4 regions of the Mesorhizobium sp. M0207 genome follow, and region 3 is predicted to be linked to each of the others. Evidence: predicted binding sites of a transcription regulator. Region 3 holds the regulator's gene; each other region holds the start of a gene.
What was found. The regulator LexA, encoded in region 3, represses DNA repair genes until DNA is damaged. The targets are predictions, from matches to a motif close to TGTTCNNNNTGTGTTCNG.
Positions count from the first base shown of each region.

Region 1 (3,095 bases), on a different contig from region 3:
CGCCCGAGATAGAGACCTGCGTCGAACGCCTCGAGACGCGGCTGAAAGCGGAGATGCCGGAGGTGACGCGGCTGTTCGTCAAGCCTCAGACCACCGGTACCTGGGAACGCCGGACCAAGGCCTTGGCGGCGTCCGGAGGGGAACCAGCCTGAGGAAAATGGCTGCGCCATCGGGCAGTCCCGGTTATGATTGCGGGCAAAAGCTCCAGGAGGAACGAAGATGAAAATCGACGGCGCGTGTCATTGTGGCGCCATCACTTACGAGGCCGAGGTCGATCCGGAAAAGACCACCATTTGCCACTGCATCGATTGTCAGAAGCTAACCGGAACGGCCTTTCGCGTCACCGTGCCGGCGTCCGAGGACAATTACAGGATCACCAAGGGCACGCCGAAGATCTACATCAAGACCGGTTCGAGCGGCGCCAAGCGCGCCCAGGCATTTTGCGGTGAGTGCGGCTCGCATCTCTACGCCACTTCGGCGGGTGAGGGACCGAAGGTTTACGGTATCAGGGTCGGCACGGCACGGCAGCGCGAGCAACTGGTGCCGAGAAAGCAGATCTGGCACCGCTCGGCGCTGCATTGGCTGCCGGAATTCGAAGGCACAACCATCATCGAGGAGCAGTAGCGCCAGACCGGGGCGAAGCCTCCGGTTCCGGCGCAGCTCTCAATCGTCGCCTTCGACGACCCTTAGCCTCAACTGCCCGGTTTTCGAATCGGCGACGCGCGGGCTGCTTTCCGCTTTTGCTCCGCTGCCATTCGAACCGGGGGTGTCCTCCGCCGGCTGCACGCCAAACTCCAGCGCCTCGATCTTCTGTCCGCGCCTGGTCACCTTCGATGTCGAGACCAGGATGTCCTCGATGTCCTTGGCCGATTGGCCGAAATGCGTCTGCAATTTGCGCACCCGCTCGTCTAGCCGGGAGACGTCTTCCATCAGCCGGATAACCTCGCCCTGGATCAGGTGTGCCTGCTCGCGCATGCGGGCATCCTTGAGGATCGCCTGGATGACCTGGATCGACAGCATCAAAAGCGATGGCGAGACGATGACGATCCGTGAGCGATGCGCCTTCTGGACAACGGCCTCGAAATTCTCGTGGATTTCGGCGAACACCGATTCCGAAGGCACGAACATGAAGGCGGTGTCCTGCGTCTCGCCCTGGATCAGGTATTTTTCGGAAATATCGCGGACATGCACCTCGATGTCGCGGCGGAAAGCCTGTGCGGCGGTCTTCTGCAGTTCGGCGCCTTCGGCGGCCCGGATGGCATTCCAGGCCTCGAGCGGAAACTTTGCATCGATGGCAAGCGACGGTGCGCCGTTCGGCATCTTCACCAGGCAGTCGGGCCGGCTGCCATTCGACAAGGTCGCCTGGAATTCATAGGCGCCGTGCGGCAATCCGTCGGCGACGATGGCTTCCATACGCGACTGGCCGAAGGCACCGCGCGTCTGCTTGTTGGAAAGGATCGCCTGCAATTGCACGACCTGGCCGGCCAGCGACTGGATGTTGCCTTGCGCGATATCGATGACCGCCAGCCGTTCCTGCAGCTTGGCGAGGCTCTCATGCGTCGATCTCGTCTGCTCGGTCATCGTCTGGCCCAGGCGGCCGGTCATGGCATCGAGACGCTGGCCGATCGACTGTGTCAGTTCCGCCTGGCGCGCCCCGAACACTTCGGCGATGGCGCCCATGCGGCCCTGCATTTCCGCCTGGCTTGCCAAGATGCCGGCCATCCGCACCTCGGCGTCGCGGGCGTGGTCGGCGGCTTCGGCGGCCGCCACTGCACGCGCCTTGGCCGATCGCCAGAGCGCAACGACGAGCGCCACGAACAGTCCAAGGAACAGCATTGCGCCGAAACCCAGGGCATGGCCGAGCGTGATCGTGGTGGCGCCTAGGCGGGCGACAGGTTCGGACAGGATGGTGGCCAGATCGTTCATGTCGACAGCATAGATGATTCGGTCTGCCAGCACAGATCAAAACGTGAACGACCCGAAGGCGCCCCGGTTGACGCTTTTCCTGCGAGGTCTTAGGTGAGACGCCATGTCGATCAAGCCGCTTATCATCCTTCCCGATCCCGTCCTGCGTCAGGTTTCAAAACCGGTCGAGCGTGTCGACGGGGATTTGCGCAAACTGGCCGGCGACATGCTGGACACCATGTATGACGCGCCCGGCATCGGCCTCGCAGCGATCCAGGTCGGCGAACCCTTGCGCATGCTGGTGATCGACCTGGCCAAAGAGGACGAGACGCCGGCACCGCACGTCTTCATCAATCCCGAAATCCTCGAAAGCTCCGACCAGCGTTCGGTCTACGAGGAAGGCTGCCTGTCGATCCCGGATTACTATGCCGAGGTCGAGCGTCCGGCGGCGGTGCGGGTGAAGTTTCTCGACCGCGACGGCAAGCTGCAGGAGATCGAGGCCGAGGGGCTGATGGCGACCTGCCTGCAGCATGAAATCGACCACCTCAACGGCGTGCTGTTCATCGATTACATCTCCAAGCTGAAGCGCGACATGGTGGTCAAGAAATTCAAGAAGCTCGCCAGGGACAAGGCGCCGGGCAAGATGGTGGGGTAGGCGTCGACGAATGCCCCTGCGTGTCATCTTCATGGGTACGCCCGAATTCTCCGTGCCGACGCTGCGGGCGATTGCCGGGGCCGGGCACGAGTTGGCAGCCGTCTACACGCAGCCGCCGCGCGCCGGCGGCCGGCGCGGGCTCGAACTGACGCCGTCGCCGGTGCAGCGCGAGGCGGAGCGGCTTGGCATCGAGGTGCGGTCGCCGGTGTCGCTGAAGGGCGAGGCGGAGCAGGAAGCGTTCCGCGCCTTAGGTGCCGACGTCGCCGTGGTCGTCGCCTACGGGCTGCTCCTCCCCAAACCCATTCTCGAGGCGCCGCGGCTCGGTTGCCTCAACGGCCACGCATCGCTGCTGCCGCGCTGGCGCGGCGCTGCCCCTATCCAGCGCGCCATCATGGCCGGCGATACCGAAACGGGCATGATGGTGATGCGGATGGAGGAAGGCCTCGACACCGGCCCTGTGGCAATGGTTGAAAAATGTCCCATTGGACCCGACATGACGGCCGGCGATCTGCACGATCGGTTGATGGTCTTGGGT
Region 1 covers NZ_JAMYSQ010000001.1:648,731-651,825, reverse strand. Annotated here, with positions in the region: gene NKJ15_RS03040 (cation diffusion facilitator family transporter) at 1-152, shown strand, start outside; gene NKJ15_RS03035 (GFA family protein) at 220-624, shown strand; gene NKJ15_RS03030 (DNA recombination protein RmuC) at 664-1,926, opposite strand; gene def (peptide deformylase) at 2,030-2,560, shown strand; gene fmt (methionyl-tRNA formyltransferase) at 2,577-3,095, shown strand, end outside.
Region 1: NKJ15_RS03030 (DNA recombination protein RmuC) is a predicted target of LexA. The motif match lies at 1,959-1,976, and genes of this name have one in related genera.

Region 2 (3,095 bases), on a different contig from region 3:
CCAGAAGCGCAGCCTCATCATGACCTTGGCCGATTGGCAGAGGCCGCCGATTTCCTTATATCGCTCTCGTCGATGCATCGGCCCGAAAAATCGGAAACGATTTTCGGAAAGCACGATGCATGGATTCAAAGTGTTGGAGCGTATGTGCGTCCGGGTGGACGCACGTTTGTTGCAACTGCGCCGGAGAGCACCCATGCCCCTGAAAGTCGCCGTCCAGATGGACCACATCTCTACCGTGTCGATTGCCGGCGACACGTCGTTTGCGCTGTCGCTGGAAGCGCAGCGGCGCGGGCACCAGCTGTTCCACTACACGCCCGACCGGCTGTCGCTGCGCGAAGGCAAGGTGTTTGCCCGTATCGAGGCGATGCAGGTCCGCGACGAGAAGGGCAACCATTATTCGCTGGGCGAGAAGGTGCGCACCGATCTTGGGGAGATGGACGTCATCCTTTTGCGGCAGGATCCGCCCTTCGACATGAACTACATCACCACCACGCATATCCTCGAGCGCATTCATCCGAAGACGCTGGTGGTCAACGACCCGGCCTGGGTGCGCAACAGCCCGGAAAAGATCTTCGTCACCGAATTTCCCGACCTGATGCCGGACACGCTGATCACCAAGGACCCGCTCGAGGTCGCCGCCTTTCGCAAGGAGTTCGGCGATATCATCGTCAAGCCGCTCTACGGCAATGGCGGCGCCGGCATCTTCCACCTGCACGAGGCCGACCGCAACCTCGCCTCGCTGCTCGAAATGTTCGGCCAGTTGTTCCGCGAACCCTACATCGTGCAGCGCTACCTCAAGGAGGTGCGGGCTGGCGACAAGCGCATTATCCTGATTGACGGCGAGCCTGTCGGCGCGATCAACCGCGTGCCGGCCGAGCATGATTCGCGCTCCAACATGCATGTCGGCGGCCGCGCCGAAAAGACCGAATTGACGGAACGCGAACGCGAGATCTGCGCCCGCATCGGCCCCTCGCTGAAAGAGCGCGGCTTCATCCTCGTCGGCATCGATGTCATCGGCGACTACATGACCGAGATCAACGTGACCTCACCGACCGGCATACGCGAAGTGCAGCGCTTCGGCGGCGCCGACATCGCCAGCCTGTTCTGGGATGCCGTGGAGGAGAAGCGCAACTAGCCTCGCTTCGCGAGCGGCCGCGTTGCAAACCATTGCAGCCGTGGCGCTCAGCTGTTCCCCAAATGTTCTTGCCTTCGCCGGAAATCTGTGGTTGTCTCGGGTGACGCCGTTCGCGGCATGATCGCAAAGGCTTGGGGCAAAAGCCTGCATCCGGGGTGAAGACATGGTGGCGCGGGTTCGCACGGTTGCTTTCCAGGGCATCGAGGCCGTGCCGGTCGACGTGCAGGTGATGATCGCGCCGGGCAAGGTCAACATGCACATCGTCGGCCTTGCCGACAAGGCTGCGGCCGAAAGCCGCGAGCGGGTGCAGGCAGCACTTCATGCATCCGGCCTGTCGATGCCGTCGAAGAAGGTCACCGTCAATCTGGCGCCGGCCGACCTGCCCAAGGAAGGCAGCCACTACGATCTGCCGATCGCCCTCGGGCTGATGGCGGCGCTCGGCGCCATTCCGGGCGACATGCTGGCCGGCTATGTCGTGCTTGGCGAATTGTCGCTCGACGGAACCATCGCCGCGGTGGCTGGCGCGCTGCCGGCGGCAATCGGTGCCAACGCCGAAGGCAAGGGCTTGATCTGCCCGTTCGCCTGCGGGCCGGAAGCGGCCTGGGCCGGCAAGGATTTCGACATATTGGCGCCGCGCAGCCTGATCGCCATCGCCAATCATTTTCGCGGCACGCAGGTTCTGTCGCGGCCGGAAGCCGGCATCCATGCCGCGGCGCGCGACCTGCCCGATCTCGCCGACATCAAGGGGCAGGAGACCGCCAAGCGGGCGCTGGAGGTGGCGGCGGCCGGCGGCCACAATCTTTTGATGGTCGGGCCGCCGGGCTCGGGAAAATCGATGCTGGCGCAGCGGCTGCCGTCGATCCTGCCGCCGCTGGCGCCCAGGGAATTGCTCGAAGTTTCGATGATTGCCTCCGTGGCCGGAGAACTCGGCGAAGGAAAACTCACCGACCGGCGGCCGTTCCGCGCGCCGCATCATTCGGCCTCGATGGCGGCGATGGTCGGCGGCGGTCTGCGCGTGCGGCCGGGCGAGGCCTCGCTTGCCCATCACGGCGTGCTGTTCCTCGACGAATTCCCCGAATTCTCGCCGCAGGCGCTCGATGCACTGCGCCAGCCGCTCGAGACCGGCGACTGCATGATCGCGCGCGCCAATCATCGCGTCACCTATCCGGCGCGTATCCAGCTGGTCGCGGCGATGAACCCGTGCCGTTGCGGCATGGCCGGCGAGCCGGGCTATCGCTGCCTGCGCGGCGATCGCTGTCGCACCGACTACCAGGCGCGCATTTCCGGCCCGCTGCTCGATCGCATCGATCTCAGGATCGAGGTGCCGGCGGTCTCGGCCAGCGATTTGATCCGGCCGGACCGGGCCGAGAAAAGTGCCGCCGTCGCACTACGTGTTGCCCGCGCCCGTACGATCCAGCGCGAGCGCTTCGAGCGGCTCGGCGCGACCGCCACCACCAACGCCCATTGCTCGCCGTCAGTCATCGAGGAGATCGCCATGCCCGATGCCGCCGGCCTGTCGCTGCTCAGGGACGCCAGCGAAAAGCTCGGCTTTTCCGCACGAGCCTATCACCGCGTCTTGAAGGTGGCGCGGACCCTGGCCGATCTCGAGGCCAGCGAGACGGTCGGCCGCATCCATCTGGCCGAAGCGATTTCCTACCGCATGAGCTCGGAACGGATGGCGCAGGCGGCGTGACGTTCCCCTCCCCGTTGAGGGGAGGGTGGCCGCGAAGCGGCCGGGTGGGGTCGCCGGTGAGACGCTCGGCCTGTCGCATTTCGAAACCGGCCGAGGTGCGGAGCGTTGCGATGTTCCTCCTAAGGCGCACCGTCAGAATTGGGTTGGCGCACTGCATTGGCGACCCCACCCGGCCCTTCGGCCCACCCTCCCCTCAAGGGGGAGGGGGACGCCGGCGCTTACCCTTGGCCGGCGTGCATCGTTGCTTTCGGTTCAGCCGTTATCCCG
Region 2 covers NZ_JAMYSQ010000020.1:89,372-92,466, reverse strand. Annotated here, with positions in the region: gene gshB (glutathione synthase) at 194-1,135, shown strand; gene NKJ15_RS23920 (YifB family Mg chelatase-like AAA ATPase) at 1,299-2,828, shown strand; gene NKJ15_RS23915 (malate synthase G) at 3,081-3,095, opposite strand, start outside.
Region 2: NKJ15_RS23920 (YifB family Mg chelatase-like AAA ATPase) is a predicted target of LexA. The motif match lies at 1,188-1,205, and genes of this name have one in related genera.

Region 3 (3,095 bases):
CGGCGTGCAGCAGCTTGTAGATATTGACCGATGTCGTGTCGCAGACCACTGTCTGGCCGGCCGCGGCCCCGATCAGGCGCCCGAGCTGGTCGCCAAGTTCAAGCGGCATGTTGAACCAGCCGGCCGTGTTCCATGCGCGGATGAGATCATGCGACCATTCTTCGGTCGCGGCCTTGTGCAGTTCATCGAAAGCGGCACGTGAAGCAGCTCCTAGCGAATTGCCGTCGAGATAGATCACTCCTTGCGGCAACACAAAGCGGTCGCGCATCGCGCGCAGCGGATCCGCGGCATCCATCGCCTTTATGGCCACGAGATCGGGAATTCCTGTCATGATTTGTCTGCTCCCCCAAGATCCAACGCAACGCCGGACACGCATCGACTGTTCTTCCATTACTTGGTTGCGCGCAGCAAGGCTCCACCGGCGAGAAGCAGCCTGACCAGGCGGTGGAAACCGGGACTTAACCCGAGGTTGGCGTTTTGAGTTCGTTTCGTTCACGGTGCATTGACCAAACCGCACAGTCGATACGGGTTCAATTCCGTGCCTTTTGCCGACCGACGGCCGATGCCAGTGCCGCCTTCTAGGAGGCCAGAAGGGCGCAAACGAAAGCAGAATCAAGGCGATGAGGCTTGCGGCGGTGAAAATGCGGTACGCCGGTAGGGGACGTCGTTTGTTTCCCGAGCCTTAACGCATTCATTAAACTTTAAACAGTTGCGGAACACAACTGGAACAGATAGTGTTTGTTCTGGGTTTGTTTTTCTGATTCTGTTGGGGGTCGCTATGCTGACACGCAAACAACACGAACTGCTTATGTTCATCCACGAAAGGTTGAAGGAAAGCGGTATCCCGCCTTCATTCGACGAGATGAAGGAAGCGCTCGACCTGGCTTCCAAATCCGGAATCCACCGGCTGATTACGGCGCTGGAGGAGCGCGGCTTCATTCGCCGTTTGCCCAACCGGGCCCGTGCGCTGGAAGTGCTACGCCTGCCTGACTCGATCGCCCCCGGCCTCAATGCGGCACGCAAGTTCTCGCCGAGTGTCATCCAGGGTAGTCTTGGGCAAGGCGCCCCTCGGCAAGGCAAGCCGACATCGTCGCGCGTGCCCGCAGCCGGAAATGACGACGATGTCGTCGCCGCCGTTTCGATCCCGGTGATGGGCCGCATCGCTGCCGGTGTGCCGATCGACGCCATCCAGCACCAGACGCATTCGATTTCGGTGCCGCCGGATATGATCATGGGCGGCGAGCATTATGCGCTCGAGGTCAAAGGCGATTCGATGATCGAGGCCGGCATTTTCGACGGCGACACGGTGATCATCCGCAATGCCGATACGGCGAGCCCCGGTGAGATCGTGGTGGCACTGGTCGACGAGGAGGAAGCGACGCTGAAGCGGTTCCGCCGCAAGGGCGCCTCGATCGCCCTGGAAGCCGCCAATCCGGCCTACGAGACGCGCATCTTCGGACCAGACAGGGTCAAGGTGCAGGGCAAGCTCGTCGGACTGATCCGCCGCTACTGAGCTCCGTCCTTGGCGCCGGCTTTGGGGTTGTCGGCCCGGCGGTATGGCGGCAGGCCCCGTGCCGCGCGTGAAAATTTCCGCTGCACGTGCCAGGGCCGGTATGATTTTTCGACGGCGAAGCGGATCTCGGCGCGTGTTGCCGCTTGTGGATCGAAATAGACGGCGGCACTTCCCGCGCGCGCCAGTTGCCGTTTGGTGACGACGAGGACCAGCCGGTCGTAGTAGCAGGGGTTATGGGCGGTGGCGTCGTCGATGACGATCAAGCTGGCAAAGGCGCAGGCTGGCCGCGCAGTATCGCGGTCCTTGGCTTGCGCGATGATCGCGCCGGATGGATGCCTGGCAAGGCAGAGGCCGTCCGTGCAAATGAACGGCATGCCCGGCGGTAGGTCGGCCGGATCGGCAATGTCGAATTGCGGGTCGTTCTTTCCAGGTGTTTCCGGCGCGACGATAGCCTCTGATGTGAGCGCGCGTTTCCAGTTGTCGATGGTGAACTCATTCGGGCGTGCCCGGTTGACCGCGAGTTCACCGCTGCCGATCGGCAGCGCGACCAGCCGTGCGTCCTCCGAGACCAATACGTCGGGTATGCGTGTCTGCGTTGTCGTCAGCAAGCCGGCGAGCGCAAAAGGAAGTGCCGCCAGCCGCAACCACGTCGTCGCCATGCTGGCAATGACGAGGGCGATCGTCACCAGAAGGACGGATCTCAGCGAAATCAGTCCGACCGCATCGATCGGCGAGCGCTCCGAGATCCACCCGGACAGGGCGATCATCGCCGTCAGCCCCTTGCCCATGACATAGAGAAAAGGGCCATCCGCACCGAACGGCATCGCCAGCGCGCTGAGAACGGCGAAGGGCATGACGACCAGTGAGACGATGGGCATGATGGCCAGATTGGCGAACAGGCTGAGCGGCGCCACGCGCTGGAAATGCCATATGGCGAAAAGCGCCGTGGCGCTCCCTGCAATGATCGAGGTCATCGCCAGACCGCACATGCCCAGCAGGACCTTTCGAGTGGCAAAGCGTAGCGGCGACTGCCGCGGCGGCGGCGTGGTGGCCCTGCCGGCGCGGTAATCGGACCAGCCTGCATAGGCGCCGACAAGGGCCGCCGTCGCGGCGAAGGACATCTGGAAACTCGGACCGACCACCTCGTGCGGCGACACCAGGATGACCGCGATGGCCGAGATCGCCAGGTTGCGCATGGTGAGCGCGGCCCGGTCGAACAGCACGGCGATAAGCATCACCGCCAGCATGATGAAGCTGCGTTCGGCCGCCACGACAATGCCGGAAAAGACGAGGTAGGCCGCAATCGAAAAAAGCGCGGCGGCCGCGGCATATTTCTTGACCGGCCGTCGCGATGAGAAATCGGGAAACAGCGCGAAGGCACCCCGGAGCAGCGCCATGATGGTGCCGGCGACCAACGCCATATGCAGCCCCGAGATGGAGATGATGTGGTAGATGCCGGTGCGCCGCATCGCTTCGTTGATCTCCTCGGGAATGCCGGCGCGCACGCCGACGATCAGCGCAGCAGCAATCTCGCCCTCGGCACCGCCGATGCGGCTGCGGATATGGTCGGCGATGGATTCAC
Region 3 covers NZ_JAMYSQ010000007.1:190,212-193,306, forward strand. Annotated here, with positions in the region: gene kynU (kynureninase) at 1-331, opposite strand, end outside; gene lexA (transcriptional repressor LexA) at 779-1,513, shown strand; gene NKJ15_RS13325 (ComEC/Rec2 family competence protein) at 1,507-3,095, opposite strand, start outside.

Region 4 (3,095 bases), on a different contig from region 3:
TCGCCCTCGACGATGAACAGCTCGGCACCGGCGGCGGCATTCTGCGTGCAGTCGGCGAGCTTGCCGGGCAGGCGCAGCTTGCGCACCGCACTCTTGCGCGACACTTCCTTTTCCTGGCGGCGGCGCACCCGCTCGTCGGCGCGCGCGATCACCCATTCGAGCAGTTTCGAAGCCTCCTGCGGATTGTCGGCCAGCCAATGGTCGAACGGGTCGCGGATGGCGCTTTCGACGATGCGGATCGCCTCGATCGTCGCCAGCCTGTCCTTGGTCTGGCCGACGAATTCCGGTTCGCGGATGAACACCGACAGCATGCCCGCCGCCGAGATCATCACATCCTCGGAAGTGACGATCGAGGCGCGCTTGTTGCCGACCAGGTCGGCGTAGGCGCGCAAGCCGCGCGTCAGCACGTTGCGGAAGCCGGCCTCATGCGTGCCGCCCTCCGCGGTCGGGATGGTGTTGCAATAGGAATTGATAAAACCGTCGCCGCCGAACCAGGTTACCGCCCATTCGAGCGAACCGTGACCGCCCTGCTTCTCGCTCTTGCCGGCAAACATTTCACGGGTCACCTGGAATTCGTCGCCGAGCGAGGCTTTCAGATAATCCTTGAGGCCGCCTGGAAAATGGAATTCTGCCTTGCCCGGCGTCGTGTCCTTTTCCCTGATCAGCGACGGATCGCAGGTCCAGCGGATTTCGACACCGCCGAACAGATAGGCCTTTGACCGCGCCATGCGGTAGAGCCGCGCCGGCTCGAAAGCAGCACCCTTGCCGAAAATCTGCTCGTCTGGATGGAAGCGGATCTTCGTGCCGCGGCGGTTGTGCACCTCGCCGAGCTGCTCCAGGCCGGTCACCGGAACGCCTCGCGAGAAGCGCTGGCGATAGAGCTTGCGCCCAATCGCGACCTCGACCTCGAGATGGTCGGACAGCGCGTTGACCACGGAAACGCCGACACCGTGCAGGCCGCCGGACGTCTCGTAAACCTTGCTGTCGAACTTGCCGCCTGAATGCAGCGTCGTCATGATGAGTTCGAGCGCCGGCTTCTTGAATTTCGGGTGCGGATCGACCGGAATGCCGCGGCCGTTGTCGGTTACGGACAGGTATCCGTCGGCGGAAAGCTCGACATCGATGAAGGTCGCATGGCCGGCGACCGCCTCGTCCATCGAATTGTCGATGACCTCGGCAAACAGATGGTGCATCGCCTTGTCGTCGGTGCCGCCAATGTACATGCCCGGGCGGCGGCGCACCGGCTCCAGCCCCTCCAGCACTTCGATATCGGCGGCACTGTAGCTCTCGCTGGCGTCGCGGGGCGCCGGCCGCTTCGCCGCCTGCACCAGCGGGTCGGCCGGGCGCGCGGCGGCGCGAGCCGGTTGCGGCTGCTTGTCGAATTTGGCGAAAAGATCGTTATTGTCGTCCATGCCGATCCTGGATTCCGATGCTGCGAATCACCACCCGATACTGCCACGCTTTTCGCGGGCAGGCGACGGAGGTTCCTGTTACGTTCGAGGATAGAGCCTCTTACTGCAAAACCATTCGACAGCCAAGCGGCGGAAATGGGGTCGAAGCTTGGAGCATCGACTCTTTGTAAACCTTGTCCGAAGGTTACGCCGCAAGGTTGGCTGAAAAACGATATCCGCGAACTGTCGCTGACCTAGAATGCAGTGGAACCCTCAAGAGGCTGTCGCTTAAGCATGTTGGATTACAGTTCGCTTCTGCTCGCGGCGGCGCTGTCGGGCACGTGCCTTAGCATCACCATGTTTGCGATCTGGTTCAGCGCGCCACAGGCACGCTTTGTGCTGACGGTGGCCTGCGGCATTCTCGTGCTGGTCGCACATGTCGTGTTGTTTTGGCATTACGCAAGAGATCCAAGCCCCTGGCTCTGCCAGATCGTGCTTGTGCTTCTCAGCCTCGGCTTCCTGATCATCTGCCTGTCGGCTATGCAATATCTCGGCACAGGCGACTACAGGCGCGCCATCTTGCCGACCTTGGTTGCGATGGCTGTTTGCGCGGGCGCGACGTATCTCGGATTTGATGGTGTCGGCTTTATTGTCACCTACGCAACGGTAACGGCGCTGCTCTCGCTCATCGGAGCGATGTTCTGGATTGGTGGTCACGATCGCCGGATATTGCTGGTCGTCTCGTTCCTGAGCGGCGTCTGTGCGCTGTCGTTCGGACTTTGCGGCGCGGTCCTGCTGGTCACGGGCCAATGGGTGCTGGGTGTAGCACCGGACAATTGGGCCGAGCGGGTGAATTCCGTCGTGGCCGTCGCCTGCATGACCGGGCTCGGCGCATTGACGCTCTCCCTGCACCATTTGCAGGCGCAGATCGAATTGAAGGCCGAGACGATGACCGATCCATTGACCGGGCTGATGAACCGGCGGGCGTTGACGGCACTCTACGGCGAGCGGGTCTTCGGTCCGTTCATGTCCGTTGCCATGTTCGACTTTGACCATTTCAAGAGGACGAACGACGTATTCGGTCACCCGGTCGGCGACCAGGTTCTGTGCCGCTTTGCCGCCGTCATCAGGAAATACGCCCGGACCGGCGTCGACGCCTTCCGGTTGGGCGGCGAGGAATTCGTGCTCGTCATATCGCGGATGACGGAAGAGAAGGCCTATGACATTGCGAGCAAGATCAGCGTCGCCTTCGGCACGGAAGTCGTGGCCACCCAACTCGGTCCGTTGCGAAGCACAGTCAGCGGCGGCATCGGCTTTGGCGGAACAAACGGCACCGGTCTCGACGATGTGCTGGCCGAAGCCGACGCAGCACTCTATGCGGCAAAGCGCGCCGGGCGAAATCGCGTCGTCGTTCGGGACCGGGCGAGCAAGGCCGACGGGCCGGCCTTGCGTTCTGCCTGATTGAGGTTTCTATCTGCTTGTTAGACCCGTGATCTTGTCCGAAAACCGGATTCCACTTTTCGGGATCATGATCTATTCCGCCGCACCCAGATATTCCGACAGCGGCGGGCAGGAGCAGACGAGGTTGCGGTCGCCGGCGACATTGTCGATCCGTGACACCGGCGGCCAGTATTTTGCCGCCGTGTCGGCATCGCCGGCGGGGTAGGCCGCCTCCAGGCGCGAATAGGGATGGGTCCACTGGCC
Region 4 covers NZ_JAMYSQ010000031.1:57,379-60,473, forward strand. Annotated here, with positions in the region: gene parE (DNA topoisomerase IV subunit B) at 1-1,412, opposite strand, end outside; gene NKJ15_RS28735 (GGDEF domain-containing protein) at 1,686-2,852, shown strand; gene gcvP (aminomethyl-transferring glycine dehydrogenase) at 2,925-3,095, opposite strand, start outside.
Region 4: parE (DNA topoisomerase IV subunit B) is a predicted target of LexA. The motif match lies at 1,483-1,500, and genes of this name have one in related genera.